2 regions of the Paenibacillus agaridevorans genome follow, and region 2 is predicted to be linked to the other one. Evidence: riboswitches for the same ligand, from Rfam matches in the RefSeq annotation. Region 2 holds a riboswitch; the other holds the start of a gene.
The links. A riboswitch is a leader RNA that binds a small molecule or an ion and turns the genes downstream of it on or off. The one in region 2 is predicted to bind cyclic di-GMP.
Positions count from the first base shown of each region.

Region 1: linked by a shared signal. The riboswitch ahead of KJW29_RS18160 (right-handed parallel beta-helix repeat-containing protein) and the one ahead of KJW29_RS28520 (transglutaminase-like domain-containing protein) in region 2 are both predicted to bind cyclic di-GMP.

Region 1 is NZ_CP075889.1:4,381,493-4,397,371, reverse strand. Features, by position in the region: gene KJW29_RS18185 (DUF2194 domain-containing protein) at 1-945, shown strand, start outside; gene pelF (GT4 family glycosyltransferase PelF) at 950-2,389, shown strand; gene pelG (exopolysaccharide Pel transporter PelG) at 2,364-5,480, shown strand; gene KJW29_RS18170 (polyphosphate polymerase domain-containing protein) at 5,482-6,192, shown strand; gene KJW29_RS18165 (DUF4956 domain-containing protein) at 6,214-6,882, shown strand; cyclic di-GMP riboswitch class I at 6,919-7,004, shown strand; gene KJW29_RS18160 (right-handed parallel beta-helix repeat-containing protein) at 7,131-9,818, shown strand; partial or broken gene KJW29_RS36805 (S-layer homology domain-containing protein) at 9,992-10,105, shown strand; gene KJW29_RS18150 (aspartate dehydrogenase domain-containing protein) at 10,349-11,134, shown strand; gene KJW29_RS18145 (ATP-binding protein) at 11,393-13,540, shown strand; gene KJW29_RS18140 (response regulator transcription factor) at 13,547-14,251, shown strand; gene KJW29_RS18135 (helix-turn-helix domain-containing protein) at 14,618-15,879, shown strand, end outside.
Region 2 is NZ_CP075889.1:7,085,746-7,101,624, forward strand. Features, by position in the region: gene KJW29_RS28510 (hypothetical protein) at 1-217, shown strand, start outside; gene KJW29_RS28515 (stalk domain-containing protein) at 402-1,496, shown strand; cyclic di-GMP riboswitch class I at 2,024-2,110, shown strand; cyclic di-GMP riboswitch class I at 2,256-2,336, shown strand; gene KJW29_RS28520 (transglutaminase-like domain-containing protein) at 2,351-3,154, shown strand; gene KJW29_RS28525 (BNR repeat-containing protein) at 3,474-6,161, shown strand; gene KJW29_RS28530 (extracellular solute-binding protein) at 6,275-7,921, shown strand; gene KJW29_RS28535 (ABC transporter permease) at 8,161-9,018, shown strand; gene KJW29_RS28540 (carbohydrate ABC transporter permease) at 9,035-9,916, shown strand; gene KJW29_RS28545 (helix-turn-helix domain-containing protein) at 9,990-12,362, shown strand; gene KJW29_RS28550 (ABC transporter permease) at 12,574-13,536, shown strand; gene KJW29_RS28555 (carbohydrate ABC transporter permease) at 13,562-14,434, shown strand; gene KJW29_RS28560 (extracellular solute-binding protein) at 14,520-15,879, shown strand, end outside.

The DNA.
Region 1 (15,879 bases), 2.7 Mb from region 2:
GATATTTGGTGGCCCGACATGTTGAAGGCGGCCAAGAAATACGACGTCAAGTACACCGGTGTTGTCATTCAATCTTATCAGGATCAGGTAGAACCTCCTTTCAACAAACTGGAGGATGAAGAATTGCATGGTTTGATTTCATACGGCCGAGAGATCATAAAAAGCGGCGGAGAAATTGGCATTCACGGCTACAACCATCAAGCTATGCAGACTGACCCCAGGGTTGCCGAGTCTTTCGGTTACAAGACATGGAGAAGCGTAGAGGATATGGAAGCCGCAACCGAAGCGGTACTAAATTATATTGCGGAGGGATTCCCCAAATACAAGGTGATGTCCTATGTTCCGCCATCCAATGTTCTAGGGCCGGAAGGCAGGCAAGCGCTTATTCATGAATGGCCCAATTTAGCGGTTATTGCCTCTTTATATGGCGTAGACGAATCGAACCGTGCTTATGTACAGGAATTTGAGGTTGCAGATGATGGCATTATTGAAATGCCGCGAGTCACCTCAGGTTTTTTTGATGTTCCTTATAATGTTTGGTTTGAGGCAAATACGATGACTTCTGTTGGATTATTCTCTCACTTTCTGCATCCGGACGACTTGACGGACATAGAACGAGGGCAGCAGAAATCATGGAAAGATCTATATAAGGAATTTGAACATATGCTGAATCGTTTGGATACGACGTATCCATGGTTGCGAAGCATTACTTCAAACGAGGCGGGCATTGGTATTGCCGACGTTCTGCTCAGCAAGATGAGTGTCAAGCATGATGTCAATCAAATGCAAGTATCAACAACGGCCGATTCATCCGAACAATTTTTTATATTCAGAACGGACAAAAAAATCGGCAAACTGGTAAACTGCAATGTTCGCAAAGTGGATGACGGAATCTATCTGGTTACGGCTTACAAAAATGACTTCTCAATTGGATTAGGCAGGTGATGGCATGAAAATATGCATTATTGCGGAAGGTTCCTATCCTTATGTGACAGGCGGCGTATCGAGCTGGATTCAAAACATCGCGACCCAAATGCCGGAACATGAATTTATTATTTATGCAATCGCAGCCCAGAAAAAACAACAGGGAAAGTTTAAGTATGATCTGCCTGCGAATGTAATAGAGGTGAAAGAAGCGTTCCTTGACTCTTATTTGGAGGAGGATAGCAAGTGGGGCAAGCGATTTCGTCTGGATGCGGAGCAGAAAAAAAATGTGAAGGCATTGCTCGGCAGCGACGGGACTTTGGACTGGACGAGCTTTATTCGACTGTTTCGCAGCTCCAGATTTGACCGCGTATCGGATTTTTTAACAAGCCGCGATTTTTTTGATATTTTGGAAGAGCTTTGTCAGGAGAAATACCCGCTTGTGCCGTTCACGGAGATGTTCTGGACTGTACGTTCGATGATCCTGCCGTTGTTTATTACGATTCGCGATGATATTCCTGAAGCAGATTTATATCACAGCGTATCAACAGGGTATGCAGGTGTAATCGGCGTTGTGGCCAAAGAAATATACAATAAGCCGTTTTTGCTTACGGAGCATGGCATTTATTCGCGTGAACGCGAAGAAGAAATCATTAAAGCGGAATGGGTCAAAGGTTACTTCAAAGATTTGTGGATCCAATATTTCTACCGTATTTCTTCCTGTGCCTATGAGTTGTCGGATCAGGTTACAACCCTGTTCGGCCGCAACAAAGAAATTGAAATAGAGCTGGGCTGCGAAGCAGAGAAAATTTCAATTATTCCTAATGGCGTCAGAATTAAGGATTATGCAGACTTGCCAAGCGAAAAGCCGGCCGATCAATATTATATAGGTGCGATCGTACGTGTTGTGCCAATCAAGGATATTAAAACGATGCTGCAAAGCTTCGCTTTGATCAAGCGGGAGCTGCCCAATGCGATGTTCTATGTTATGGGACCTTATGAAGAGGATTTAAGCTATTATGAAGAATGTTTGCAGCTTGTGCAATCGTTGGAGCTGCAAGATGTTATTTTTACCGGCTCTGTCAAGATTAAAGATTATATTGGCAAAATGGACTTGCTGATGCTTACCAGCATCAGCGAAGGCCAGCCGCTCGCGATCCTGGAAGGCATGGCCGCGGGCAAGCCGTTTGTGGTCACCAATGTGGGAAGCTGCAAGGAGTTGCTTGAAGGTATGAACGACGAGATAGGCGCAGCCGGATTTGTCGTACCCGTTATGCATTACGAACAATTGGCGCAAGCGGCCATTGCCTTGTGCAAAAATGAAAAGCTGCGGATTGAAATGGGGCGCAATGCATACGAACGGGTCAAAAAACATTATCGCCAGGATGATGTTATTGAAAACTACCGGCGTTTATATGGCAGGATGGGGGGAGAGAAAAATGGCCGGAATCGGGTTCGAGCTTAGAAAATTATTTCGAGAGCAAGGTCTGTTTAATAACATTAAAGCGTATGCCTATTCCTCTCTGACTACAGTTGGCCCGATGATTATTAGCCTATTGCTGATTATTGGCTTGCAACAAATCATTTCAACCGAAGACATGACTTATTTGGAGTGGGAGTTATATATTTCTACAGTAGCGTACTGTTTTATTTTTTCGATTGTGTTTACCAGCGGAGTATCCATGGTATTGACCCGCTACACGGCAGATATGCTTTATGAGAAGAAATATAGCCGGTTGATGTCTTCTTACTATGGGGCGTTAATTTTTATTTTGCCGATTGTATCGATTATTGCCATGTTGTTTCTTAGCGGCGTAACTGCGGGATGGGGCTACAAGCTTTCCGCTTATTTTTTCTTTATTCTGCTCGTTATTGTGTGGATACAAGGAATTTACCTGTCCGCGCTCAAGGATTATGTAAGAATTGTCCGGGGATTTGCGATCGGCGCCGTGCTAACCTTGTCATGCGGCTGGTTGGCCTCTCATTATACAGATCTGGAGCCGACTGTAGCGGCTATGCTGAGTCTGGACATCGGCTTTTTGACCATTGTTATTTTATCCGGTTTTCATTTCGAACAGCGGTTTCCTCGAGCGGATAAAGCGTATTACTTTGAGTTTCTGCATTATTTCAAGCGATATGCCACTTTGTTTTTTTCGGGATGTTTTGTTTATTCAGGGGTTTATCTGCACAATTTTGTGTACTGGCTGTCGCCTGACAGTTCCATTGTTGCCGATCAATACCGTACGATGCCGTTTTATGATACGCCGGTTTTTTATGCGTTTCTGTCCGTTATTCCAACGCTTGTGACGTTTGTTGTATCCGTTGAAACCTCGTTTTATGAGAAATTCAGATTATATTACTTAAATATTATGAATGGCGGAACGATTCAGGACGTGATGACGGCCAAAAAGATGATGCAAAAAACATTGACGAAAGAAATCAGCTTTTTGATGGAGATCCAATTATTATTTACAATTGTATCGATTGCGCTGGGGTTAAAGCTGTTGCCGAAAATCGGATTTACAATGGCTCAATTGGATTTGTTTATTATTTTGGCATTGGCATATTTTCTTTTTATTATATTTTTCGTCCTGATGCATATTCTGATGTATTTCGATGACCGCAAAGGCGTTTTTGTCATCAGCTTGTTGTTTGTTATTCTGAACATTTGTTTTACGTACGGGACGATGCGATTGGAGTATGATGGTTTGGGTATGTTTATTGCTTCCTTTATTGCTTTAGGTCTTGTTATTATGCGATTGTTGTATGTGCTGCGCAATATCGACTATTTTACATTTTGTTCGCAGCCGATTAACCAACATGAAATGCCGCGCAAATCCAAATCCAGGTTTTTCAAGCCGGGAACAACGATAGCGATTATGATTGTAACGGTACTGCTTCTATCCGGTTGCAGCGAGCTTGCCTCCAACGCCGATGAGGAGAGCGATCCCCTCGGTGTTGTCAACAGGGCGCCAATGCCGGACAATATCGAAACGAAACTGATTGAAGACAAACGCTTGTATGAACGGGATGATGATTCATCATTAAAGACCTTATATATTACCATTCTTCCGGATATGCAGGTTGGCAGAAACCTTGATTGGTATAGCTTGAACCGTATGCCGAAAGATCAAAGCGGACAAAAACTTGATATTATTATGCAAGAAGGATTAAGCGATGGCCAGGGGCCGCGTTCCGGGATGTTCGGTTATGCGGCGACCGCCGTGAATGCAACCATTACGATAAGGGGCAATACGGCCTGGAATACGCCGCAAAAATCATATCGAATCAAGATGACGGAAGAGGGCGGCACCTATTTGGATCAGCGTACGTTAAACCTGAATAAACATAGTTTGGATTATTCGCGTATCCGCAATAAATTAAGCTTTGATTTATTCGAGAAGATTCCCGATATGACCAGCTTGCGGACACAGTTTATCCATTTGTATGTAAAGGATTTAACGACGGGCGTTTCTTCAGCGAACTATGAGGACTACGGACTGTATACGCATGTGGAACAGCCCAACAAACCCTTCCTCCGTTCACATATGCTGGACCCGAATGGTCATCTGTACAAGGTAGCCTTTTTTGAATACGGGCGATACGAAGAGCAGATCAAGATGGAAGATGATCCAACGTTTGATCTGACAAGCTTCGAATCGATCCTTGAAATTAAAGGGCACAAGGATCACTCCAAATTAATCAAAATGCTGGAGGATGTCAATGATTACAGCATGCCGATTGATGAGGTTATGGCCAAGCACTTTGATTTGGATAATTTCTTGACATGGACGGCTGCCAACATTTTGATGGATAATATGGATACAGACGCCAATAACTTTTATTTATACTCGCCGCTTAACAGTGATACATGGTATATACTGCCCTGGGATTATGATGGTGGATGGGAGAAGCAACGAAGATCCAATTCAATCACGCCTCATCAGAACGGCATAAGCAACTATTGGGGTTCTATATTGCATAATCGCTATTTCCGCAAAGCAAGTCATGTCGAGTTGTTAAAAGAAAAGGTAGAAGAATTATATGAGAAATATATTAACAATGAAACAGTAGAAGCACTGATCAGTCAATATACCGACGTTACTACTCCATTCTTGTATCGAGCTCCTGATGTGAATTATTTGGCAGGACAGATTGAAAATTACCAACAAGAGCTGGAGACGATTATACAAACGCCAGAGGCCGGGATGCAGCGCTTTATTGAAGATTTGGAGAAACCGAAACCTTTCTATCTGGATGATGTTCAACAGTCAGGGAACCAGCTGCGATTTTCTTGGGGGGTATCTTTTGATTTGCAGGATGACAAGCTGACTTATGATTTTATGCTTGCAACGGATAGAACGTTTCAAAATGTGTTGCAGCATGTCCCGGATTTAACGGCTAATTCTTTGGAGCTCGAAAAACTGCCTGCCGGGAGATATTTTTGGAAGGTAACAGTTACAGACAGCAAAGGAAACACGCAATCCGCTTTTGATTATGTGCTTGACAGCGATGGAGAGTACTACTTTGGCACAAAAGAGTTTGAGGTGGAATGACATGCAGTTTCGCGGTCGTAAGCTTAGGACGGAGAAAAAATATTATTTGCATCTGCACGATTACCTGGCTCTGCAGAGGAAGTTGGCGGCGATTCTTGTCCTGGATGCCCATTCGGTCGATTTTGACGGTTACAATATACGCAGCCTGTATTTCGATGATCCGCGCCGTTCGGCTCTGGAAGAGAAAAATGACGGAGTTTTCAAAAGGGATAAATACCGCATCAGAATTTACAATGGCGGCGATAAAACGATTAATTTGGAGCGCAAAAGCAAGTTTGGAGAATTTGTGTGCAAAGAATCGGCTCCTATTACAAGAGAGGAGTATGAGTCTATTCTCGAGGGAGAGTTCGCTTTTCTGATTGAGCGGAAAGAGAGCTTGCTGCGTGAGTTTTATGTTGCGCTGAATACGTATGGTTTTCGTCCGACAGTCATTGTGGACTATTGGCGCGAGGCTTATGTTCATGAATTGGGCAATGTTCGCATTACATTCGACAAGAAGATGTCCGCAGGAATCAACACAGTGGATTTGTTTCACCCTCAATTAGTTATTGAGGAGGTTATTCCGCCAGAACTCACCATTATGGAAGTCAAATTTGACTCGTTTCTGCCGGAGCATATTCGCCAAATTTTACAGCCTGAGAACAATGTGCGTTCTTCCATATCCAAGTACGTGCTTTGTCGGGAGAAATCAATACAACATTTCAAAGAATAGTGCACATCTGGAGGAGAGTCAATGGGGTTTCAGGATGTTATCAAACAAAGCGTATTAAAGCTTGAGGCGTTTAGAACCATATCTTATTTGGATATGGTGCTTGGGCTGGCTTTCTCATTTTTAATTGGCATGTTTATTTATTGGATTTATCGCAAATCATTCCGCGGCGTTGTGTACAGCTATAACTACAATGTTTCGTTCGTGCTGATGACGATGATTACTACGCTAGTTATTATGACAATCAGCACCAATATCGTATTGTCGCTGGGCATGGTCGGCGCGCTCAGTATTGTTCGTTTCAGAACGGCGGTTAAAGACCCGCTCGATATTGTGTTTATGTTCTGGGCGCTTTCTGCGGGTATTGCCTGCGGCGCCAAAGTGTATCCGCTGGCGGTTGGCGGTTCCCTAATTATTGGTCTGGTGTTGCTCTACATGTCGAAACGTAAGGTCAGAGAGCAAGTCTTCCTGCTGATCATTCGCCATACGGAAGACGCCGCCAATGAACTGAGGGGAGAACTGGCCAAGCTGAAAACAAAGCTGAAATCAAAGACGGTTCGCAAAGGATTTACGGAGTTGACAGTGGAAATTTCGCTCCGCGACGACAATACATCGTTTGTTCAAAAAATTAGCGAGATCACCGGGGTCAATGATGTTTCGTTAGTCAATTACACCGGAGATTACGCGCAATAAGTATTGCTTGCATTGCCATTTGATTTGTGAATAATAGAAGATAAAAGGCAAACCTGCCGAAAGGCAGCGACGCAAAACTACAGGACCTTAGGGCCAAGTGCCGATGGTAGCCAGTTGCCGAGCGAAAAGAGGATATAAAAGCAAAAGTTAATTTTGTTTTTATTACTTTTTTTTAAACACAGTTCGGTGTCTATCCGGCTGTGTTTTTGTTTTTTTCGCAGACTCCAAGACAAGGAAGTGATTTGGCCATGAACCTACAAAGCGGACATGAAAAAATGCTGCTGCGCGTGAAGGTTGTTTTTGCAACATTAATGATAGCCATGATTACCTTGTCCAATGTCTCGCCAATCGCCTATTCAAACGATCATTATCCGGGGAAAGTTTATTATGTAAGCGCGAATGGCGCTGATACCAACCCGGGAACGATTGAAGCGCCTTGGCGTACGATTCAGAAGGCAGCCGATACGCTGATGGCGGGAGAAACCGTATTGGTAAGAGGCGGCGTATATGAAGAGTTTGTTACAATCAGAAACTCGGGTTCGGCTGCAGCCGGTTACATTACCTTTCAGGCTTATCCGGGAGAACAGGCTGTGATTGAAGGGAAAAACCTGTCGATTGCAAGCGGCAAAAGCTCCCTAATGGGGATCAGGTCAGCCAGTTATATTGTGGTGCAAGGTTTCGAGATTCGCGGACTGGCGACTGCAAGCTCTTCCGAGTATCCGGCCGGCGTGAAAATTCAGGGCGGCGGCTCGAATATTCATATTTTGAATAATAATATCCATCATATTGAGAACCGGGCGACGAGAGGGAATGCACATGGATTGCTTGTATATGGCGATTCGGCAAATCCAATTTCAGATATTAAAATAAGCGGCAATGAAGTGCATCATCTTATTAACGGCTCGAGCGAATCCTTAACTCTGGTCGGCAATGTGAAGGACTTCAGCGTCGATCATAATATTATTCACGATAATAACAATATTGGCATTGATATCGCCGGCTTCTATAATACATGCTCCAGTCCTTGTCAAGATCAGGCCCGCAATGGCGTTGTGGCGTATAATCTCGTTTATAATATCGATACCTATACCAATCCTGCCTACGGCTCGGGCAGCCGGAGCGCGGCCGGTATTTATGTCGATGGCGGTACTAATGTTGTTATCGAGAACAATGAGGTGTTCAACAGCAATTTTGGCGTGGAATTGGCAAGTGAACAGTTGGGCCGGGCAACAAGCAACATTGTATTAAGGAACAATTATTTGCATCACAATCAAGGCGCAGGACTAATAATGGGCGGCTCGGGCACAGACAATGGCGGAGCAGCCAATAATCTGATTGTTAACAACACGCTTTATATGAACGATGCGTTGCATCAAGGTTATGGCGAAATAACGCTTCAGCACCATAATAACCAGAATATATTTGCGAATAATATTCTCTACACATTTCCGAAAATGCCGTTTATCCGAAAATCCGGGACTACTGGCGGCGGCAATGTCATCGACCACAATTTGTATTACCGCACGGACGGGGTAGATTCTACAAGCTGGCGTTATGACGGAGTATCGCATAAATCCTGGAACGCCTTCAAACAAACAACGGGATTTGATCAAAACTCGATTTTTGCCGATCCGCTGTTTATCGATATCGAAGCCGGCAACCTTCGTCTGGCGGAGCAATCGCCGGCGATTAACACAGGAACGCTTCAGCACAGCGGCAGCATCACACATGATTATTACAATCAGCCAAGGATAGCGGGCAGCAGTATTGATATGGGGGCTGCGGAATTTGATGCGCCGGTTGCTCCTGAAGAACCTGCAGAACCTGTTGGAACAAGCGCGCCGCAACCTACGGTTCCGCCAATCGATTCCGAAGCGGAACCAACGCCAACCGGAGCGCCTGCTTCATCGCAGGACGTAATAATTGATGGCGCAAGCGACGATTGGGCGCTTATTCCCGAGTTAACCACCGGCGGCTCCAATGCAAGAGGTCTGAAAGCCTTTATTCGGAATGATTGGTTATACGTGTTGGTCACCGGAAATCTGCTTAACGAGAAAGGACAGTTGTTCATCAGTCTGGACACGAATGAAACGACCTTCGCCGCACCTTATTGGGTGGGCAACGGTTCGGAGTATATGATAGAAAACGGCATATTGTACAAATATAGTGGCGAAGGCGGCAGCAATTGGAACTGGTCCAAGGTTGTTTCTTATACAAGCTTGAAACAGTATGCAGTAAATGCGACGGCGGTTGAATATGCGATCGCATTGTCCGACCTGAACGGAGTTAAAGATGCTGTTTCCATCGGCTATGCATGGAAGGATTCTGCCGCAGACAAGTTGCCGTCAAGCAATCAGATGGCAAAGGTAAGTATTGACGGCGAGTTGCCGATGGTGACACCGAAGCCGACGCCAATACCGACACCGGAACCAACGCCGGTGCCAACAACGATACCGTCGTTGGTCACTGTTGATGGGAAAGCGGATGAATGGAGTCAGATTGCGGCGGCTGCGTCCGGAAGCAGCAATGTTAGATCCATCAAACTAACAAATGACGCTCAATATCTCTACATGCTCATCGAGGGCGCAAAGTTGGACGGCAAGCTGCAAGTTTATTTGAATTCGGATGCTAGTGAAAAAACGGGTTATCAGACATCCAGATGGACGACAGCCGGCATTGATTACTTGCTGGAGTCGGGCAGATTGTACCGTTATTCAGGAAAAGGGAAAGAATGGTCGTTTAATCAAGTTGTAAATTTATCGAAGGACCAATTGTACGTTTCGAGCTCGGCTCTTGTGGAGCTGGCGATCCCGCTTGCGAATTTGAATGTTGCTCCGGGATCGGGACAAACGTTGAAACTTGGGGTCCTGCTCAACGATAATAAGAATGAGAAGTTTCCGACAAAAGGCGAAATGTTGTCTTATAGTCTGAAGTAGCATGTTTAGCAAGCGTTGGCAGAGAAATAGACGGCGAAGCAGACGGTGACGAGAATCCCCGCGAGCCCGGCATTAGGCTGGGTTCGCGGGGGTTTTTCGAATGCTGCGAGTGGGCATCGGGGTTGTCCGGAGCGCTCCCAATTCTAGAGTGCCACTAACAATTCGAAGATGGATCCGAAATTAGCTCATGGGCGGCCTCATCGGTAGCCCAAGCGCTCCAAATGGGTCTTGTCACGGGCAAGGGAGATGGGAGCTTTGCGCCAGCTGGCAATGCCAGCAGGTCGTAGGCGGCTGCTATGCTGCTCAGGCTGTTGAAGGCTGCGGAGTTTGCTAATTAAGATAAATCATTGTCAACAACCTTGGCGAGCCTTCTCATCCAGGGTGTTTTTATGATGCGCAGGCCGTTGCATAATAGCCGCCCCAATGTTACAGCCTTGATTAATATAATAAAACTTATTAGTATAGAGGCTACGGCTTGGTTCAAATATAAGAAAGTATTAGTTTTTGTAATAGGAGAGGGGTTAAAAACGATGGAAAAAAAGAAACTGGCATTTTTGGGCTGTGGATTTTTAAATGAGATCGTGGCTAATGCTTTACATAACGGATATCTTCCCGAATATGAGCTCGTTGGTGCATTTGGAAGGAATCCTGTGCGGACAGCGACTTTTGCCGAACGTCACAATTGCAAGGCATGTTACAGTATGGAAGAGCTGTTGGCATTAAAGCCGGATATTATCGCAGAAGCTGCATCGCCTCAAGCAGTCGGAGAGTACAGCGAAACCATTCTGAAAGGCGGAGCAAGCCTGGTCGTACTGTCTATAGGAGCTTTTGCAGATGCGGCATTATATAATAGAGTAAGAGAGACAGCAGCCGAAAATAATCAAAAGGTATACATCGCCAGTGGCGCTGTCGGGGGTTTTGATGTTCTCCGTACTGCTGCCCTAATGAGTCCTATCAAAGCAACCATGACATCTAAAAAATCGTTACGCTCCTTGTTTTACACACCGCTCTTTAAAGAAGAGCTAATGAATATAACGGAGCCGGAGCAAGTGTTTAGCGGAAATACGAAGGAAGCGATTGAAATGCTTCCTTTTCATTTTAACGTTGCGGTTGCTACAGCTCTTGCCAGCGCGGGTCCTGAACGGACGACACTCAACATCGATGCGGTTCCTGGCTTTGTAGGAGATGAATATAAGATAGAGATCGAAGGCGGAGAAGTAAAAACGGATCTTAATATTTATTCCAGAACGAGCAACATCGCCGGCTGGAGCGTAGTTGCTGTTTTACGAAATATCGTATCGCCTATTGTGTTTTAACGAAGTAGAAGATCCAGCTCTGTCTACGGATAATCGGCAAGGGCGATCAAAAGTGATCCGCATCGGTAAGTCTTAGGGTTTGCACGTTAATGAACCGTCCGTGTGACGGTTTTTCGTGCGTTTAAAACATGGATCCCGCCGTAATGTTGGTGTTCAACGCCTCGCAGATATTTGTAGGGCACATTTTCCTGTAATGATGATATGATCTAGATAATCAACTTACTTATGGTGCTTTTGCAGATAGGGGTCTGTTTCATAGTGAAGAGTATTCTCCGATTCGGTTCTCGTACGATGTTGTTTCATATCGTTGCTGCCGTTGTTGTTGGTTTGGTTGTAAGCTATGCCGTCATCTCTGCACCGGACTCTCCTAATTTACAAAGCGAAAAAGGTATTCTGGATTTAACGCAGGTTCATGTCAGTGAAAATCCGCTTAAGTTAAAAGGGGAGTGGGCGTTCTACTGGCAGGAGCTGCTGTCGCCCGAGGACATACAGAATCGCTTAGCGAAGGACGGAAATCGTGACCGGTGGATCAGCATACCAAGCTCCTGGCTAGGTTATCGGTTAGATGGTCAGCAGTTAAACGGTACGGGCTATGCCACATTTCGGTTGGTCATACAGCTTAGCGAGCAGGATAGGAACGAGCGGCTTGCTTTGCGGATGCCGACCATTTTTCATGCGTACAAATTATGGGTTAATGGTGAGCTGTTGGAAGAAGTCGGTGAAGTTGGTCAGAACAAGAGCAGCGTGACACCGCATCTGGCAACGAAGCTGGTATTCTTCCAGCCCGCAAATGACAGGGTGGAGCTGGTTATGCAAGTCGCCAACTTCCATCACAAGCGAGGCGGCATCACCAAGTATATAGAGCTGGGCGGCAGTGATCTGTTAACGGTCAGGACCAATCTGAAAATCGCTGCTGAGATGTTCATAACCGCAAGCCTGCTGGTGATTGGCGTATATCATCTGCTGTTGTTCGGGCTGCGGCGCAAAGACAGGGCTCCATTGTATTTTGGTCTGTTCACCCTGTTGTTCGCTATCCGCTCCTTGCTGGTCGGCGAGCTCTTGATCACACAATGGTGGTCTGCTTTTCCATGGGAATTGCAGTTCAAGATGGAGTATCTGATCCTATGCAGCGGTGGGTTTCTTATCACAATGTACTTCGATTGCATCTTCCCGAAATATTTGCCGAGGTGGTTTCATCTTGCCTCGCGGATCGTAACCAGCGTTTTCTGTATCGTTGTTCTGGTGAGCCCTGCGCTTATCTATACAAAAATGTTACTGCTAATCGGTGTGATGATTGTGCTGCATATGGTTTATCTGATGGTTGGGCTGGTCCAGGCGGCAGTGTGGCGTATGGAGGGGGCGCTAATCTTCCTGCTGGTGTCGGTGGTTGCTTTAGCTACGGTTATCAACGACTTCTTGTATTATAACGAGTGGTCACGAATCGGCAATACATCTCCTCTTGGTCTGTTGGTGTTTACAATCGCGCAGATGATTCTGCTATCTTCCAGATTTACGAGGGCGGCATCTAATGAAGAGAGGATTGCGCGTGAGCTGCAGGACACGAACGACAAGCTGACCGAAATGAATATGAATTTGGAACGGATCGTACAGGAGCGCACACATGCCTTATCCGCAGCTCATGACGATCTCCGCACATCGTATGACCAGTTGCTTCAATCCGAGCAAGGGAGGAAAAAGCTCCTTGCCTATATCACGCATGATCTGCGTTTGCCGCTGTCCAGCATGCTTGGATATGTCGAGGCTGTGCAGGATATGGTCAAACCCGAACGCAACAAACAATATCTGGCGTATATCCGGGATAACACGATAAGGATTAACCGCATGATCGAGGAGTTGTCCTTCTTGTCGCATTTGGAAACGGGACAAGTCTCGTACCGGATGAAGCCGGTCCATACGGGTCGCTTTTTGCGTCTGTTCTATGAACAATATGAGCTGGTTGTGCGCGACGCAGGGCTCCATTTCAAGCTGGATATCGGAGAGACGGAGGATCAAGGACCCGAGATGCCTGTTGTCGAGATGGATGCGCAAAGACTGGAGCAGGCTTTGTTCAATCTGGTGTCGAACGCAATGAAGTTCACCTCTAGCGGCGGGGTGGTGCGTATTGCGCTAGCTGTGGACGAGGTGGATCATACCCGCTATGCGATCATTAGCGTACAAGACTCCGGCATGGGTATTCCTCCAGAGCAGCTCGAGCAAATCTTCGATCGCAATTACAGGTATGATCGACCGGGCATGGATAAGGGAGTAGAGGGCAGCGGGCTCGGGTTGGCGATTTGCAGGGAAATCGTACAAGCGCATGGAGGGACGGTTCGAGCGGAAAGCGATGGTCAGACGGGGACGACCTTCTATGTATCGCTTCCGTGTGTTCGAGAAGAGGGAGGGTGAAGGTGGATGGGCACATACAAAATAATGATCGTCGATGATGATCCCCATATATGCGAGATTATCCAGGTGTATTGCGAGCGGGAAGGCTTTATATCCACCTCTAGCCACAGCGGGACAGAAGCAACAAAGCTGCTTGCTTCGTTCGAGCCGGATTTGATTGTACTGGATGTACTGCTGGCTAATGAAAACGGCATAGATTGGTGCATGAACGCACGCAGCCGCACGGATGCGCCGATTGTGTTCCTGAGCAGCCGCGAGGAAGACGAGGTGAAAATCAGCGCATTATCTTATGGCGGCGACGATTATGTGACTAAGCCTTTCAGTCCGGGCGTACTTATGGCCAAGATCAAGGCTCATCTTCGCAGAGTGTCGACGGGCAGAAGGGAACAACTGCTGGAGTTGCCGGGTTTGACGCTGGATTTCTACGCCCAGTCCGTCAGCATGGGCAGCGAAACCATCTTTTTATCGAAAAAAGAGTTCAGTCTACTGTCCTATATGACACAAAACGTCAATCGTGTCGTTAGTAGTGATGCGTTGTTTCAGCTCATCTGGGGAATGGAGAGTCTGGAGGATACGAGAACGGTCGCTGTGCACATCAGCAATTTACGCAAAAAAATCGAGGTTGACCCTGCCAATCCTGAGAGAATCATTACGATTCGGGGGGCTGGATATATGCTGGTTGCCAGAAGTCCGTTACAAACGCGTACATAGCGTTAATACGTGATGTTTGCATCGCCGGCAGCAACGTTACCCTTTTTAGAACGTGTTTCAAGACCTGTACATCGCTAATGTCGAGGGTCGAGAACCGTTCTATTTCTTTTTTGTCTTGGTTCAAACGCCTCCTAAAAGAAAAGTATTCGAAACTAAAAAGAAATAAATTGACAACATAAACAATAGTAAATAGTATTGAATCATAATACGATCGTGCGTTGGGGTACGGAGTATACCGAATCCAAGCTCAAAAAGTGCCTATAAAGGGTTGCAGCGCGCGCCAAGCCTTTCGAAACGTAAGATGTTCGGAAGGCTTGGCTCATTTTGAGCGACGATCTATTTCATCACGGACTGAAGGAGGACTATATGTCGGTTCATATTTCGAGAAGAATCAAGCTCACCTACAGCATCGTATTAATGGTGATCATTGCACTCAGCTTTTGGCTGTCCTTTATAGGCACAGTTGGGAGGCTGGAGAAGGACTTAAAGGATGTGCACTATGCGCTGCTCAATCAGATCGATAATAAAATCGAGCTGTCCTTCCGGGAGACGGAAAGAAATTTGCTGAAGCTGATGAATGAAATGGAGTTTGTTTATTTCATGTATGACAGCTATATCGACGAGTCGGAGAAGTATGTCAACTTTTACAGCCTATTCAATAAAGTGACAAGCTTTACCCATTCCAATACACAGTTGACCTCGGTTTATATATATTCCGATGTAAGCGGTAACATGCTGATGAACAAGGTGTATGTGCCCGGTTCGGAAAATAACGAAGAATGGCTAGTGGAGCACATTAATATGGATGGCTATATAAAATGGCTGCCTACTCATCAAATATGGGAAGGGGCTGTTTCCAGGGATGTTGTCACTTTAATCCGCCCTTATCCTGCGATTAGCAAGCCAGGTTTTCGCAAGGGACTGGTGGCTGTCAATATAGACGAGCTGCTGCTGCAGCGCATGATCGCAGGCATCTACGAATCAAAATACAGCGGCCAAACGATCATTATGGATCAGGAAGGCCAGGTTGTCACGCATAGCGACCGTTCGCAACGATATGGCAGCGCCGATTCCCTTCCGTTTGCGAAACAAATCATGGCAGGCGGCGCGAAGGGCGAATTTACGATTGACTGGCATGGGACGAAGCACTCGGTGTTCTACATGAAGTCGGAATACACGGATTGGAATATAGTAACGGTCATCCCCAATAGCGATGTTTACAAGCCGATCTCATCGACTCGGGATCTGCTCATCGTCGTTGCGCTGGGCATGATTGTCGTTGCTTTATTGGTGCTCTTTTATTTTAACCATACGACGTTTAAACCGATCGAGCGCCTGGCCGGCAAAATGTTCGGCGTCTACCGTACGCCGCAGACCGAGGCCGCAAGGCGTTTGCACGGTTTTAGCTCGCTGGAGACGATGTTTGATCAAATTTCGTTGGATCGCGAGCATCTGGAGCGGCAGGTGCGGGATTTTAAGCCTGTGCTGAAATGGCGTCTCATGACCGATATGCTGACGGGCAACAAAACGGAATACGCCGCTGTAGGGCATCAATTGGAGTACATCGGAATTAAATTGTACCCCCGTTATTACATCGTTTGCAGCGCCGAAATCGAAAAGGGGGAGCA
Region 2 (15,879 bases):
TCTTGAGACGCTCCAGTCGGAGTATCTGGGTCAAGTTGTTGCCGCCGAGGCTTCGTGCGACGCGCAATTTAATCAACTGGTAGGCGATGCGCAGGCGAAGTACAAGGATGCGGGCCTATCGGCAAGCGAGATGCCGGATTGGAGCTCGGAATACGAGCGGGCCAAGCAAGACGCGCGATCGGCGGCGCTGGTAGAGATTGCGGCGGCACTGGACTAGGGCGTGACTGAAAACCCGCTCTGGGGCATCTTTCACCGCCTTTCCGCCCCCTGCTTCGTCACTTTTGCTTGATGTACCCCCCGTACGCCTTCACAAAAGTTCCTTGCATGGAACGAAAATTCGGCAAAATCTGCTCCCCTCGGAGTATTCAGACACGCCCTAAGACGGAGAGGAAGATTAAAGAATGGCAAGGAAGACGAAATTATGGGGGATGACGTTAATGGCGTCCCTGTTGTTAATGGCGACACCTCTGCAAGCGGCAATGGGAGCGGCAGAAGGCACCGGACGGGCGGCGGCTGTGCCTGCGTCCGCTGTTAACGGAGCGGGAGTGTCTTATACAGCGGCAGCTGCGACAGTAAAGGCGCAGGCCGTGCAGCCTAAAAAGGAAACGACGGTGCAGGTCAAGACGCAGCCGGTCAGGCTCATCTTCGACGATAAGGAACTGACGCTGCCTAAGGGACAGCACGCTTTTATCCATCAGGGACGGACCTACGTGCCTATCCGTTATCTCTCCTATGCTTTGCTGAAGCAGGTGGGCTGGGATCCCGCAAAAAATCAAGTGACCATCTCGGAGCCCACGGCAGCGGAGCTAGCCGATCTCAAAAAGCAGCTGCTTGCGGCGAGCGGCGGCAAGCCAAGCCAGACGACGCAGACGCTGACCATGAAGGTCAAGGAAGCGACGCTGATCTTTAACGGCAAAGCTAAGGCGCTGCCGGAGGGCCAGTCCCTATTTATTCTCAATGGATCGATCTACGTGCCGTTGCGCTTCCTGGCAGAGTCGCTCGGGACCAAGATTGACTGGGATCCTGCGACAAGAACGGTCAGCGGACAGTCGAAGGCGTACCAGGCGGAGCATGGGGAATCGAACAATGGCGGGAAACCCGGAGAAGGCAATTCCGGCACGGGCGGCGGCGCTCCCGGAGCGGGCAACGGCGGCGGAGGGGGGGCGCCTGGCGGAGGAGCGCCGGCGAACCAGACGTATGCGCAGATTACCTCGGGTGCGGAAACCAAGCTGTACGCTTTGCGTTCGAGCTGCGAATCTACGTTGACGGGAATCGTGCTGAGCTATACCGATACAAGCGAAGCGGGCAAACAGAAGCTAAAAGCGGATATTCAAGCGGCGGTAGCAACTTGTACGGCCAACTTCGAGACCATCATTGCCGACACCTCGGCGGCGTTGACGGCGGGCGGCCACAGCACAGCTATCCTTGCCGAATATCGAATCAAGTTTGAAGAAGAGCTAGAGGCAGGCCGCAAGATTGCGGAATCCATGCTATAGGATACAAAAGAGAAGAGGCTCCCGGGCTTGCAGCCCGGGAGCCTCTCTTGCTGTGTCTGGACTATGTAACCGTTCGGTACTGCTGCGGAGCCGATCGATTCTGCGTCTGACAGGGCATGTATAAGAACTGGGATTGATCAGAATTTAGAAAAGATCCGCTTGCGGCTGTTCTTCCTGACTTTGTACCAGTAATGGCCGTTCTCGTCGCGAAAAATTCTAATACCGATTAGCTTGAGCGGTGTCGTTAATTCGGTGAACATTATATATCCGGACATATCCATCACCTCGCTTACATACTCTCCTAATAATATCAAACTTTTTACCTATTTACTAGGAAAATGTGCTTATTCATATGGGCTAAAACTACTATTTTCTAGTTTTGCGAGAAGCTTGTGTTCTCTCAGGCGACAATGTTGTTCAATCGGTTTGACGAGCGTTGAAGGCCAGCATCGAACCAAGTGTCCATTTGTCAGAAAAAAGGGTTGCAACTCTAGAAAATTGTGGTAACATGGAACTATAAAAGCGAGACACGATAACGGCAAACTTGGCGAAAGCCAGGGACGCAAAGCTATAGGGTCTTCCAATCCATGGATTGATGACAGCCAGCTACCGAATGATTGGGCTTTTTTGTTGTTTATAGGACTTTATCGCACGGCAATAGGTCTTTATTGAACATCATCAGCCAATCATACGCCGCGGACGTTTCGCGGAGTGTTCAAAAAGTTCGGTTTTCAGCTCCGAGACTACCTCTAAAGCTTCACACGATAATGGCAAACCTGTCGAAAGGCAGGGACGCAAAGCTATAGGGCCTTCTAAACAGATGGCAGCCTGGCCACCGAAGGGAGTTTTTTGTTATGCGTAAATTCATTATGATGGTTGTATCGGTATTCGTGCTGTTTACATCGGTACAAGCTGTATCGGCCGATGATGCAGGTGCCGCTTGGCTGGACACGTCGGCATTGGCACAAGGCATTGTCAAGGTAACCTATGACGTAAAGCCGAAGGTCAAGATGAAAGTCATGATCGCGAAGGGCAAAGAAAACTATACGTATAGTCTGGCTACAGGCCGCGTAACGGAGACTCTCCCGCTGCAACTGGGAAATGGCGATTACAAGATCATGCTTCTGGAGAACATCTCGGGCACCTCGTATAAAGCGGTTAAGCAACAAGCGGTTAAGCTGAACCTCAAGGATGAGAAGGTCGTGTACCTTAATTCCGTTCAAAATGTAAGCTGGACAAGCACCAGCCAAGCCATTGCGAAAGCGAAGGAGCTGGCCAAGGGCAAAACGACGGATGAAGAAAAAGCGAAAGCCGTATACAACTACATCATCGCAAATATCGCGTATGACAAGGTTCTGGCGGACACCGTCACTTCCGACTACCTGCCGAGCATCGACAAGACGCTTGCTTCGAAGAAGGCGATCTGCTACGGATACGCTTCGACATACGCGGCAATGCTGAGAAGCCTTGATATTCCGACCAAGCTGGTCATGGGCGATTCCGATTATGTAGACGTCTACCACGCATGGAACGAGGTTTATCTTAACGGCAAGTGGGTCATCGTGGATACGACAGTGGACGCAGGCATTAAGCAAAGCAACAAAGCGACCGTATTTGCAAAGGACGCAACCAAGTATACGAAAACCAAACAGTACTAATATATAGGTTCATAAGAAGAAGGAGACTCGCGAAGCGGGTCTCTTTTTTTGCAGTGTGCGCCTAGCCAGCTACCCGCTTGGAGAAAAGATCAATCGGATTGGATGTATTGCTCATAGGCAACCAAAGGCAGCCTCCCTGATAATGAAGGGGATTGCTGGACTCCGCCAATTGAAAGCGCTTCACTTATGGAAGCGGCTTTACGGCCTTTTTGCTGAATTTGGCGGATTGTCAACATAAGGATGAGAGGAGGGAAGAAGGGGGAGTGATTCTCAAAATGAGGGGTAACAGATTGAAAAAATCAGATCCGAGGTGAATGTCATGGTTAATTTCCAAACAACGTATTTCCCAGTTAAGCTTCTGCGTTTATTGTTCGTTCTTACGTTTCTTACTGCCTCGATCATCCCTGCAGGGATGGTGCGAATCGCTAGCGCTGCTCCAGTGGATGAATGGAACTGGACAGATCCTTTTAACCGGGCGGATAGTAACGATGTAGGCAATGGCTGGACCGAATTGCGCGGCGATTGGTCACTTAAGGGAAACGCGCTTCAGTCGGATAATGGTCCGAACGAGATGGTGATTGCCCAGACCGGTCAGGAACTGGGGAGAACGTTCACCATCGAGGCAACGTTGCGCAACACGGAATCCCGGTGGAACGGTATTGCATTCAATATCGCCGACAACGGAGACGGTACGCAGAACTACTATGCCCTGCGGATGGTGACGTACCCCAATCAACGTCCAGGAGTCTGGCAGCTGCTCCGAGTTACGCGCTCCACGGTGAACAACGAGAGCCTGATTGCGACGGGAGCAATCCCTGTCGTGACGGGCAAGGACTATAAATTTCGAGTCTCGTCGTTTGCTTACGGTGTGGTGAACCTCGCGATACTTGACGGTCAGAACGAATTCATTACCCGCTCGGTGGCGACACCTCTTAACAAGCATCTCATAGGCGGATACGCGGGTTTCTATTCGGAGTCAGGAAAATTGCAGGTTCAAGACATCCGCCTCACATCTTCGACCGAGCCCGCCGTAGCGCCCAACTGGCTGGACGGTTTCGACCGGGCTAATAGTAGCGTTGTAGGCAATGGCTGGACCGAGTTGCGCGGCGACTGGTCAATTCAAGGAAACGCGCTTCAGTCGGATAGCGGTCCGAACGAGATGGTGATTGCCCAGACCGATCTGGAGCTGGGGAAGTCGTTTGCCGTCGAGGCAACGTTGCGCAACACCGAATCCCGGTGGAACGGTATCGCATTCAATATCTCCGACAATGGCGACGGTACGCAGAACTACTATGCCCTGCGGATGGTGACGTACCCGGATCAACGTCCGGGAGTCTGGCAGCTACTGCAAGTTGCAAACTCCGCGGTTAACGGCGAAAGCCTGATCGCGATGGGAACAATTCCCGCCGTGACGGGTAAGTACTATACTTTCCGGATTTCATCGCCCTCTTATGGATTGGTGAATCTTGATATATATGACGGTGAAAACAAATTGCTTGTCCGCTCGGAGGTCACGCCCCTGGACAAGCTTCTCGTAGGCGGATATGCGGGTTTCTATTCGGAATCGGGAAAATTGCAAGTTGATGACATTCGCATCACAAATTCGGCCGAGCCCGCTGTGGCGCCTGTATCGGGGCCGCTGGTATGGACTCCGGCTGCGGGGACAGGAGAGCCGTACCAACTGCCAACCGGTCAGGAAACCATCGTGGATAAAAGCCTGGTCGATATGACATGGGCCGGGCATCCGGTCGGATATTCCTTGCTCACTCATGGCAATGACCAGTATGTCGCCTACTATAACGCCGATCGTCAAATGGTGATCGCGCATCGCAAGCTTGACGAGGACGTCTGGGTCCGGCAGCCGCTGGATACGTTCGTCGGATGGGACAGCCACAACTATGTCACCATGGCGCTCGACCGGACTGGCCAACTCCATGTGTCGGGCAATATGCACAATGTGCCGCTTATCTATTTTCGAACGACAACCCCGGGTGATGTGACGACGCTCACTCGAATCCTGAACATGGTCAATCCGGCCAAGGAATGGCAGATGACTTATCCCACCTTTTTGAGTGCCGCTGACGGCAGCTTGATTTTCCGGTACCGCTTTGGACTAAGCGGCAATGGCGTAGATCTTTACAATATCTACGATGAGGAAACGCAACAATGGCGAGGGCTTCTCGACCAGCCGCTGCATGACGGAGAGGGCCTGCGTAATGCTTACGTCGATTCTCCCAGGCTCGGCCCGGATGGCTATTACCATGTGGTATGGGTTTGGAGGGATAATGGCAATGCCGCGACCAACCAGCGACTGTCTTATGCGAGAAGCCAGGATCTCGTTCATTGGGAGAAGAGCGACGGAACTCCGCTTACACTGCCGATTACGTATTCGACCGGCGAAGCGATCGACTCGATTCCCATGAACGGAGGGATTATCAACGGCAGCAACATGGTCGGGTTTGATGCGCAGGGCCGGGTGCTAGTTAGCTATCACAAGTACGACCCGTTTGGAAATACGCAAATTTATATTGCGCGGCTCACGAATACGGGCTGGGAAATCAACCAAATCAGCGACTGGACAGGACGATGGAATATTTGGGGACATGGAACCCTTCTTCTCGAAGTGACCCTCGGTCGTGTCTCGTTGCTTCCGGACAACAACCTTCGATTGGATTTCAGCGTTCATGGCGTAAAGCGTACTTGGGTTTTGAACCCGGACAATCTGCATCCGATCGCCGAGCTCGACACGCCGCAACTGCCTAGTGAATTTACCGAGGTCCGTTCGGATTTCCCGTCCATGGAGGTTCGGTGGAGTACGGATCTTGGATCGTCAGGAAATGAGCACGAGCGTTATATGCTGCGACGGGAAAGCCTGCCGTCCAATCAGGATCAACCGCGCAATCCTCCGTTACCTGGGCCAGTACCGCTCGAAGTGTATCGCCTGAGTTCGAATCCGAATGCAATTTCTATCAATCGAAATGGCGATTTCGCTAACGAATTGGAGTAATGATCTATTGGATTGGATGTATTGCTCATAGGCAGCCAAGGGCGGCGTCCGTGATAATGAAGGGGGATCGCAGGATTCCGCCATAATGCCAATACATGTGGGAGGTTGCGTAAATGAAGTTCAGAGCAAAGAGAAAGATGGGGTTGCTGCTTACGATGGCGCTCATGCTGTCCAGTGCGGTGGCTTGCAGCAACAATGGCAAGGGGGCTAATGAGCCGAGTCCTTCTGCGCCAACAAACTCGCAGCAGTCGAGTGCGCCGTCGGAGACGAAAGGCGAAGAAGCGAGCACATATCCGCTGCAATCGGATGCCGTATTGACGTATTGGGCACCGCTTAACGCTAATCTCACGAGCTTGAAATCCAACTATGGCGAGGTGCCCTTCTATCAGGAATTGCAGAAGAGGACAGGCGTTAAGCTGGAATTCACCAATCCTCCGGTCGGACAGGAGCAGGAAACATTTAACGTGCTGCTGGCATCGGGACAATTGCCTGACATGATGGAATGGGACTGGCGCATGTTCCCGGGAGGGCCGGAGAAAGCGATCGATGACGGGTATATTCTCGCCCTTAACGAGTTGATCGACCAGTATGCTCCGAACTTGAAGAAGTACTTGGCCGAACATCCGGAAGTAGATAAGCAGATTAAATCGGATAGCGGAAAGTATTATGCCTTCCCATTTATAAGAGGTGACGATTCGCTGAAAGTGTATCAGGGACCGATCATACGCAAGGACTGGCTGGATGAGCTAGGTCTGCCCGTACCGGTTACGATTGAGGACTGGCATAAGACGCTGACGGCGTTCAAAGAAAAAAAAGGCGCGACGTCGCCGCTGTCCATGTATAGCTTCCTCTTTACGAACGGGGCGTTCGTCGGCGCCTGGGGTGTGACACAAGGCTTCTACCTGGAGAATGGACAAGTTAAATACGGCCCGATGGAACAAGGATACAAGGAATTTCTGACCACAATGCGTCAATGGTACAAAGAAGGGCTGCTTGACAAAAACTTCGCTACGCTGGATGGCAAGGCGCTTGATGCGAATATAACGACGGGAGGCTCGGGAGCAACGGTCATGAATGCCGGCAGCGGCATTGGCAAATGGCTGGAACCGCTGAAGAAGAACGCCCCCAACGCGGAACTCGTTGCCGCCCCCTATCCCGTTCTTAAGGCCGGCGACAAGCCTAAGTTCGGACAGAAGGATTTTTCGTATGCTTCGGCGAACTCGGTCGCGATCAACGCCAAATCGAAGAACGCCGTACTGGCGGTGCAGATGCTCGACTACGGCTATAGTGAAGAAGGGCATACCTTCTTCAACTTCGGCAACGAGAATGAGAGCCATACGCTTGTCAACGGAGAGCCGGCATATACGGATCTGATCATGAAAAACCCGGATCAACTGGCGACGGCCCAAGCGATTTCGATGTATACGCACGCGAATCATAACGGCCCTTTTGTTCAGGATAAGCTTTATATCCAGCAGTTCTATACGTTGCCGCAGCAGAAGGATGCCATTCACATCTGGCAGACGGACGCGGAGAAATATATGTTGCCGCCGATTTCGCCGACGCAGAGCGAAAGCGCCGAGTTCGCGGCTATTATGAACGACGTGAATACGCTCGTGTCCGAAACGTCGCTCAAGATGATGATGGGCGCGGAGTCGATCGACTCGTTCGATCGTCTAGTCGAGCAGCTAAAATCGTTGAAAATCGATCGTGCGATTGAAATTCAGAGTGAAGCCTTGACCAGATATCAGATGCGCTAACAAGAAAGACTCCGCGTCGTAAGTCGTTAAAGTCTGCGGGTTCAGGTGAGCAAGTTCATCTGGACTCGCGGAGTGACGCGCTATGGATACGGAGCAAAGCATAATCTTGCACGAGCTGGGAGTTGAACAGTGGCATGGAGAGCAAACGCGTCGTCCGCGTTAACCCAACGGCCAACAGAGGCATAAGAGCCGTATCTTTATTCGCCAAGGACTTTGCAACTAACAAAACCTTATATGTCATGATGGTTCCCGTTATCGTCTATTATTTCGTCTTTCATTATGCGCCTATGTACGGGGCGGTTATTGCTTTCAAGAATTTCTCCCCCATGAATGGAATTCTGGGGAGCGACTGGGTCGGATTCGCTCATTTCGACAATTTTTTCAATAGTTATTACTTCTGGAGGATTGTTGGCAATACGCTGATCATCAGCCTGTATTCCTTGATATTCGAGTTCCCGATGCCAATCCTGTTGGCACTCATGATCAATGAGCTGCGCAATCATCGCTTTAAGAAGTTCGTGCAGACGATCACTTATATGCCGTTTTTCATCTCCATGGTGGTCATTTGCGGGATGATAAAAGATTTTACGAATACGGACGGCGTAATTAATGTCCTCTATACGCAGTTGTTCGGCGGCGACGGCCAAGCGCTGTTGCAGAAACCGGATTTGTTTCGCCCTATTTATATTTTATCGGAAATTTGGCAGCGGATCGGCTGGGAATCCATTATTTATCTTGCAGCCCTGATGAGTATTGATCCGGAGCAGTATGAGGCAGCCAAGCTGGATGGAGCTTCGAGATTAAGACAAATTTGGCATGTGACGCTGCCGGGAATATTGCCGATTATGGTCATCATGTTCATTCTGCGCGTCGGGAATATGATGAACGTTGGCTTCGAAAAAATAATACTGCTATACAATCCGATTACTTACGAGAAGGCCGACGTCATTTCATCCTTCGTGTATCGCAAAGGTTTGCTTGAATTCAGTTGGAGCTTCAGCACAGCGGTCGGTCTATTCAATTCGGTTATCAATTTAGCATTGCTGGTATTGGCCAATCGAATCAGCCGCAAGATTAACGGAAACAGCCTATGGTAGTGCGGAGGGAGATTAGATGAAGATTAGAATGGGGCCGGGCGAGCGTCTCTTTGAAATCGGTATATATGCGTCGCTTGTACTGCTGGTCATTGTCACGCTGTATCCTCTGTTGCATGTGTTGTTCGCATCCGTTAGCGAGGCGAGTCAACTGATCAAACATCGCGGCATTTTGTTGCAACCGCTTGGCTTTAATCTAAATGCTTACCTTAGCGTGTTGAAGAACCCTTTTATTCAATCCGGGTATATGAACACGGCGTTTATCGTCGTGGCCGGCGTCTTGTTCAATATGGCTATGACCATATTGGGCGCCTTCGTGTTGTCGCGCAAAAAAGTGCTGTGGAATAAGTTTTTTATTTTTACTATTATTTTTACGATGTTCTTCCAGGGAGGGTTAATCCCGCTTTATTTGATTGTCAAGGGAGTGGGGCTGATCGACTCGCTCTGGGCCGTCATCGTGCCGTTCGCGATCAGTACCTTTAATCTTATCGTGCTGCGAACCTCGTTCGCCGCACTGCCAGATGCGTTGGAGGAGTCGGCGAAGATGGACGGAGCCGGCCACTTTCTTATTCTGACTCGCATCGTGCTGCCGTTGTCCATGCCTGTGCTCGCGGTCATTACGTTGTATTATGCGGTGGAGAAATGGAACAGTTGGTTCTACGCCTCTATCTTCCTGAAAGACAATGAGCTGTTTCCGCTGCAATTGATATTGAGACAAATTCTGATCGCTAACGCGACGGATGAGATGTCGGCAGGCGGAGCTGTCGGCGATCATTATCAGATCGGCGAGACAATCAAATACGCGACGATTATGGTTGCCACGATCCCGATCCTGTGCGTGTACCCTTTTCTTCAGAGGTATTTCGTGAAAGGTGTCATGGTCGGTGCGCTAAAGGGCTGATTCTTCTCCTGCCGTCGACTTGAATTATGCTATATTATAGGCACTGTTATTTGAACGCAGGAGTTGAAGCCCGGTGATCGGCAAATTACTCAGCAAACGCAAAAGCATCCTTATAACCTGGTTATTGTCGTATCTTGCCGTATTATTTGTTCCCATTGGCCTTAGCATCCTCATCTACTTCGAAGCGGACCGGGTGCTGAAGAGCGAGGTTCACCGGGCGAATGATACGTTGCTGAGGCAAGTGCAGGAAGTCATGGACAAGCAGATAGAGGAAATCAATCGGTTATACGTAGAAATTTTGTGGGATGCCAAGATGCAAAGCCTGATGTATTCCAATCGTCCGGAGAACGAGAAGCTGTATCTGATTTACGAGATTACGAAGAAATTCAACTGGTTCAAAACGGTGTTTGCGAACGTGAGTAAATTTTATGTGTATTGGAAAGAGGGAGACGGGGTACTGCTGCCGGGAACGATGCAGGACAGCCGCTTGGCGTACGAGGTGCTCCATAACGACGATGAATTCGGCTATGCGGCCTGGCTGTCGTTGCTTGAGCGGGAAGACCATAACGGGTTTCATACGCTCCCGACCATGGAGGACAGGAACAGCCGCAAATCGCTTGCTTATATTAGCCCAATGCCTCAAGGACAAAACAAACATATAATCGGCAGCGTCGTCATTATGCTGGATTCGGCGCGTCTGCTGCAAATGATACAGAACGTCCAAAGCTATAACGGCGGTCAAATTTTCATTCTGAACGGCGCGGACGAGGTATTGATATCCAATTCGGATATGGGGGAAGATCGGCTGTCGTTTCTGAACCGTTTGGCTGGCGATAAAGCCTTCTTCCACGATGCGTATCGCGGCGGTTCGGAAATTATGTACGTTCGTTCGGAGACGGCGGATCTGAAATACGTGTCGGTCATTCCGAGACGATTCGTATGGGAAAAGGTAGAGCATGTGCGCACCTTTACCTATGTAAGTATTGTCGTCAGCCTGCTGGGCGGCTCCGTCCTTACGCTTATCTTTTTACGCAAAAATTACATGCCCGTCAAACGTCTTGTCCGAACGTTCGCGGTTCAGCAAGAGGTCTTGGAGGAACAGCCAGTCAATGAATTTCAGTATATCCAGCGGATGGTATCCAGCGCGCTTAGCGAGAAGGAGCAGTTCAGCTTAAAGCTGCGCATGCACAATCAGTTGATGAAATCCAATACGCTAGTGCGGCTTCTCAAGGGGAAAGCAGAGGGGGCGCTCTCGCTGGAGGACGCGCTGACGAGCTTCGATATCTCGTTTCGGTCCGATCTTTATAGCGTCCTGTTATTGTATTTCGAAGACGAGGAACCATTTTTCGCGCGAATTAAGGGCGATAACTTGAATGAGAAATATCGCCTGCGCCAATTTATCGTGACCAATGTCGTACAGGAAATTACGAGTCGTCAGCATCAGGGCTTCGTGACGGATATCGATGAAGGAATGGCCTGTCTCATCAACTATGAGGAGAATGCCTTGCGGCTGCGCGATGATCGTCTGCGGATGGCCGAGGAAATCGAGCAGTTTCTGTTGCGCGAGTTTCGGATCAAGTTGATTATCGCCGTCAGCAGCATTCAGACTTCGATTAACGGAATCGCATACGCCTATCAAGAAGCAAAGGATGCGCTGGAGTATTCGATCGTTACCGGCAAAAGAGAAACTGTACTGTACGATCAGCTTCATCAGGAAATGCGGCCGGAGACGGGAGCCGGCTATTATTATCCGCTTCAGGTGGAGCAGCAGTTGATCAACTATATGAAACTGGGCGATTATGCCAAATCCAGAGAAGTGCTTGATGAAATCAAGAACAAAAATTTTGGGGATCTGGCGGGTTCGGTCCACATCATCAAATGTCTTCTATATAATCTGGTCAGCACGATGATCAAGGCGGTTAACGAAAGCGACGGGGTAGGAGACAGCTTCTTCGTCAACAACTCCAAGCGGATCGATGCCATTATGCAAGGCGAGACGATTCAGGGGATGTATGACAAGCTATGCGAGCTGCTGCAGGAAATATGCGCCGACCTCAAGGCGAAGCGGGAGCTGCAGGCCCAACATGCCCGCAATCATTCGCTCGAGGAACGGATCAAAGAAGTCGCACGTTATGTCGAAATGAACTACGACGATATTCACTTGAATATCTCGACCATCGGCGAGCATTTTCATATGAAGGCATCCTACCTGTCCAAGCTGTTCAAGGATCAAACGTCGGAAGGACTGCTTGAATTCATTAATAAAGTACGAATTGAACGAGCGAAGGAAATCATAGCCGATGAAGGGATCGCCATTGGGGAAGTGGCTGGAAGAGTGGGCTTTAGCGAGGCGGCGACCTTCATCCGGATATTCAAAAAGTATGAAAGGATTACGCCAGGCCAATATAAGGAGCTAACGATGAACCGTCAGGGCGATCTTCCCTGACGGTTTTTCTTTGCGTTAAAACCGGATTCGGGGGCGCAATAAGGGGCAAATCGCGAAAAGAGAGTAGCATCTCAAAAAAAGCGTGTGCCCCAAAAAAGGATATGGCGTAGCGCCGTAAAAAGTGGCGATTTCAATAGCGGGCGATGCCGTGCTAGTTTAAAGGTGCAGGTTAGCCACTAACCATTTAAACCGAAAGGAGACTCGCATGAAAATGAATATACCGCAACCGACGGGACTGCCTGCCGAAGCCGGAATGCCCGCAAGGAAAAAATCGTCGTTTTGGAAGCAAGTTTCACGAAATCGCTTTCTTTATATGTTGCTTGTGCCTGTAGCCATTTATCTGCTCGTGTTTAAATACGCTCCCATGTTCGGCGAGATTATCGCGTTTAAAAATTATCGTCTGGCCGACGGCATTTGGAACAGCCCTTGGGTCGGCTTCGAACAGTTCGAGAAGCTGTTTGCGAGCCGGGAGTTCTACGTCGTGCTTAAAAACACGCTTTTGCTGAACCTGTATCACCTTCTATTCGCGTTTCCCGTGCCGATTCTGCTGGCCATCCTGTTAAACGAGGTCCGCGTGGAGTGGTACAAGAGGACGCTGCAAAATTTGCTGTACATTCCCCATTTCATTTCTTGGGTCGTGCTGGGCAGCATCGTGATCGCGTTACTGTCGCCGTCCACGGGGTTCGTCAACTATTTGCTCAAGGGCTTCGGGCTGGAGCCGATCTACTTTATGGCCGACAAGCTTTGGTGGCCCGTCAGCTTTATCGTCTCCGGCATATGGAAGGAAGCCGGCTTCGGCACGATCCTGTATTTGGCCGCCATGGCTTCTATCGATCCGACGTTATATGAAGCTGCAAAAATAGACGGGGCAAGCAAGCTGCGGCAAACCTGGCATGTGACGCTCCCCGGTATTCGCAGCACGATCGCGATTCTGCTCATTTTGCAAGTAGGCAAAATGATGGATGTCGGCTTCGAGCAGGTGTATGCGCTTCGCAATGACGCCGTGACAAGCGTGGCGGAGGTCATCAGCACCTTCGTGTATACGAGAGGCCTGGTGAATTTGCAGTACAGCTATACGACGGCTCTCGGACTGTTCCAATCGCTGATTGCCTTGATTCTGGTCGTATCGGTTAACCGGATCATCAAGGCGATGGGAGAGAGGGGCCTATGGTGAGAAGGACGACAGGAGGTAACCGGACATGAAAGAAGCAAGCTCCTCGCCAGCCTGGTTTCGATGGCTCAACTATATTTTCCTTGCGTTATGCGCTTATGCGACTTTGTTTCCCTTCATCAATATTATCGCGACGTCCTTTAGCAGCAGCAGGGCGATCAACGCGGGCGAAGTGTTTATGTGGCCGATCGAATTTAATCTCGACGCCTACAACAATTTGATTCGGGACGGTCAACTGATCGTCGCCATGAAGAATACGGTCATCATTACGGTCGTGGGCACCGCGCTTAATATGCTGTTTACGATTATGGCGGCTTATCCGCTGTCCAAGGCTAGGCTGAAAGGCAAGAATGTCATGCTGATGGCGATTCTGTTTACGATGCTGTTCAGCGGCGGGCTTATCCCGAACTTCCTGCTCGTCAATACGCTTGGCCTTGTCAACTCTTACTGGGCACTGTGGCTCCCCGCGCTTATTAGCGCCTACAACATGTTTGTTATGAAATCGTTCCTGGAGGGGTTGCCGGAGGAGCTGGAGGAATCCGCGGCTATCGACGGAGCGAGCGAGTTTACGATTCTGTGGCGAATTATTCTGCCGTTGTCGAAGCCGGTCATCGCGGCTCTAACGCTGTTCTATGCGGTCGGCTGGTGGAACTCCTATATGAACGTGCTGATCTATATCCGGAGCACGGATAAATTGTCGCTTATGGTGAAGCTGTACCAGATGATCGATTTGGTCAGCACGGAGCTGCTGCGCGGGGAAGGCGTCCTGCAAGCGGTCATAACGCCGGAGAGCATCCGGGCGGCGGCGGTCGTGTTTGCCATCGTGCCGATCCTGTGCGTCTATCCGTTCCTGCAGAAACATTTTATCAAGGGCGTTCTGCTGGGGTCGATCAAAGGTTGATAGGTTTAGCGTTTCCACAAGATATCAAATGCGCCCTCGAAGCGCGTTCTGATATAATTTAAAAACAGTTAACAGGAGGTCAAGTATGGATCAAAAAGGGAAGCAATACTTAAAGGGCAGATTGCTGCTGATTCTCGTCGTTATGGTGATGGTTGTCGTATCCGCTTGTTCGAACGGCGCAAACGGTTCGGGCAACAAAGGAAACGGCAATAAGGCCGGTCAGGAAAGCCAGGCGCCTTCAGACAATGGAGGGGCGGAGAAGGACCCGTATGAAGGTCTGCCTAAAAAGATCAGCATTTCCACCTTTGATCGGGGTCAGGTATCCAGCGACGAAGGCACGTATGAGGATAACCGTTGGGTCAAGTGGATTCGCGAGCAATCCGGCATCGACGTATCGATCGTGCCCGTGCCGCGCAATCAGGCGCAGGACGCGCTTAACGTGTTGTTTGCGTCCGGCGGCGCTCCCGATCTGGTGTGGGAGTATGACCGCGCGTATATCGGCAAGCTGGTGACACAAGGCGTCATTCAACCTATTGGAGAATATATCGAGAAGTACAGCACGTCATACAAAAAATATTTGGAAGAACATCCCGAGCTGCTCCCTTACTTGACGTTCGACGGCGAGATCTATGCCGTATCCACGGAACGTCCGTTGTTCGCGGTTGCCAATCACGGCGTCTGGATTCGGCAGGATTGGCTGGATGAGCTGAAGCTCGATCAGCCGACAACCGTCGAGGAGTTGATCGCGGTTGCCAAGGCGTTTAAGGAACGATATCCGGACAGCACGCCGATCGTAGGCCATACCACGAGCGATATCTACTCGGCCATCTATGGCGCCATGAACTTCCAATGGTACCTGGAGGACGGCAAGATGCAATACGGAGCTACGCTGGATCGGTTCGCCGATGTGATCGGGCTGGAGAAGCAGCTTTATGAGTTGGGGCTTGTAGACAAGGAGTATCTGACCGATAGCAACAATCAGCGCGCCAGCCAGCTCTGGACGACAGGCAAAGCGGGCATTTACCTCGGGCAATGGGGAAGAGGCTCGAACGATATTATGATCAAGGATATGCTGTCCAACGTGCCGACGGCGAATCCGGTGCCGCTGGAGATGGTCGCTTCCCAGTATGGCAAGTACGGCGCTTATCAGGAAGCTCCGCCTAATATTTTCGTAGCTTTCAATAAAGATATGAAAAATCCGAAAGCGGCGATCGAATATTTGGACTGGCTGATCGACGGAGGCTGGTATCCGCTTGTCAATGGCGAGGAAGGCGTCCATTATGAAAAGATCAACGACGTTCCGAAGCAGCTTGACAGCGATAAGTTTAACAAAGAAGTGCTATACGCCGGCGAATACGCGGTCGTAAGAGATCAAGTGACCAAAGCCGAGGACCTGCTTGCGCTTGCTCCCGACGACGAGCAGTCCCAGCGTATCGCCAAGCTGA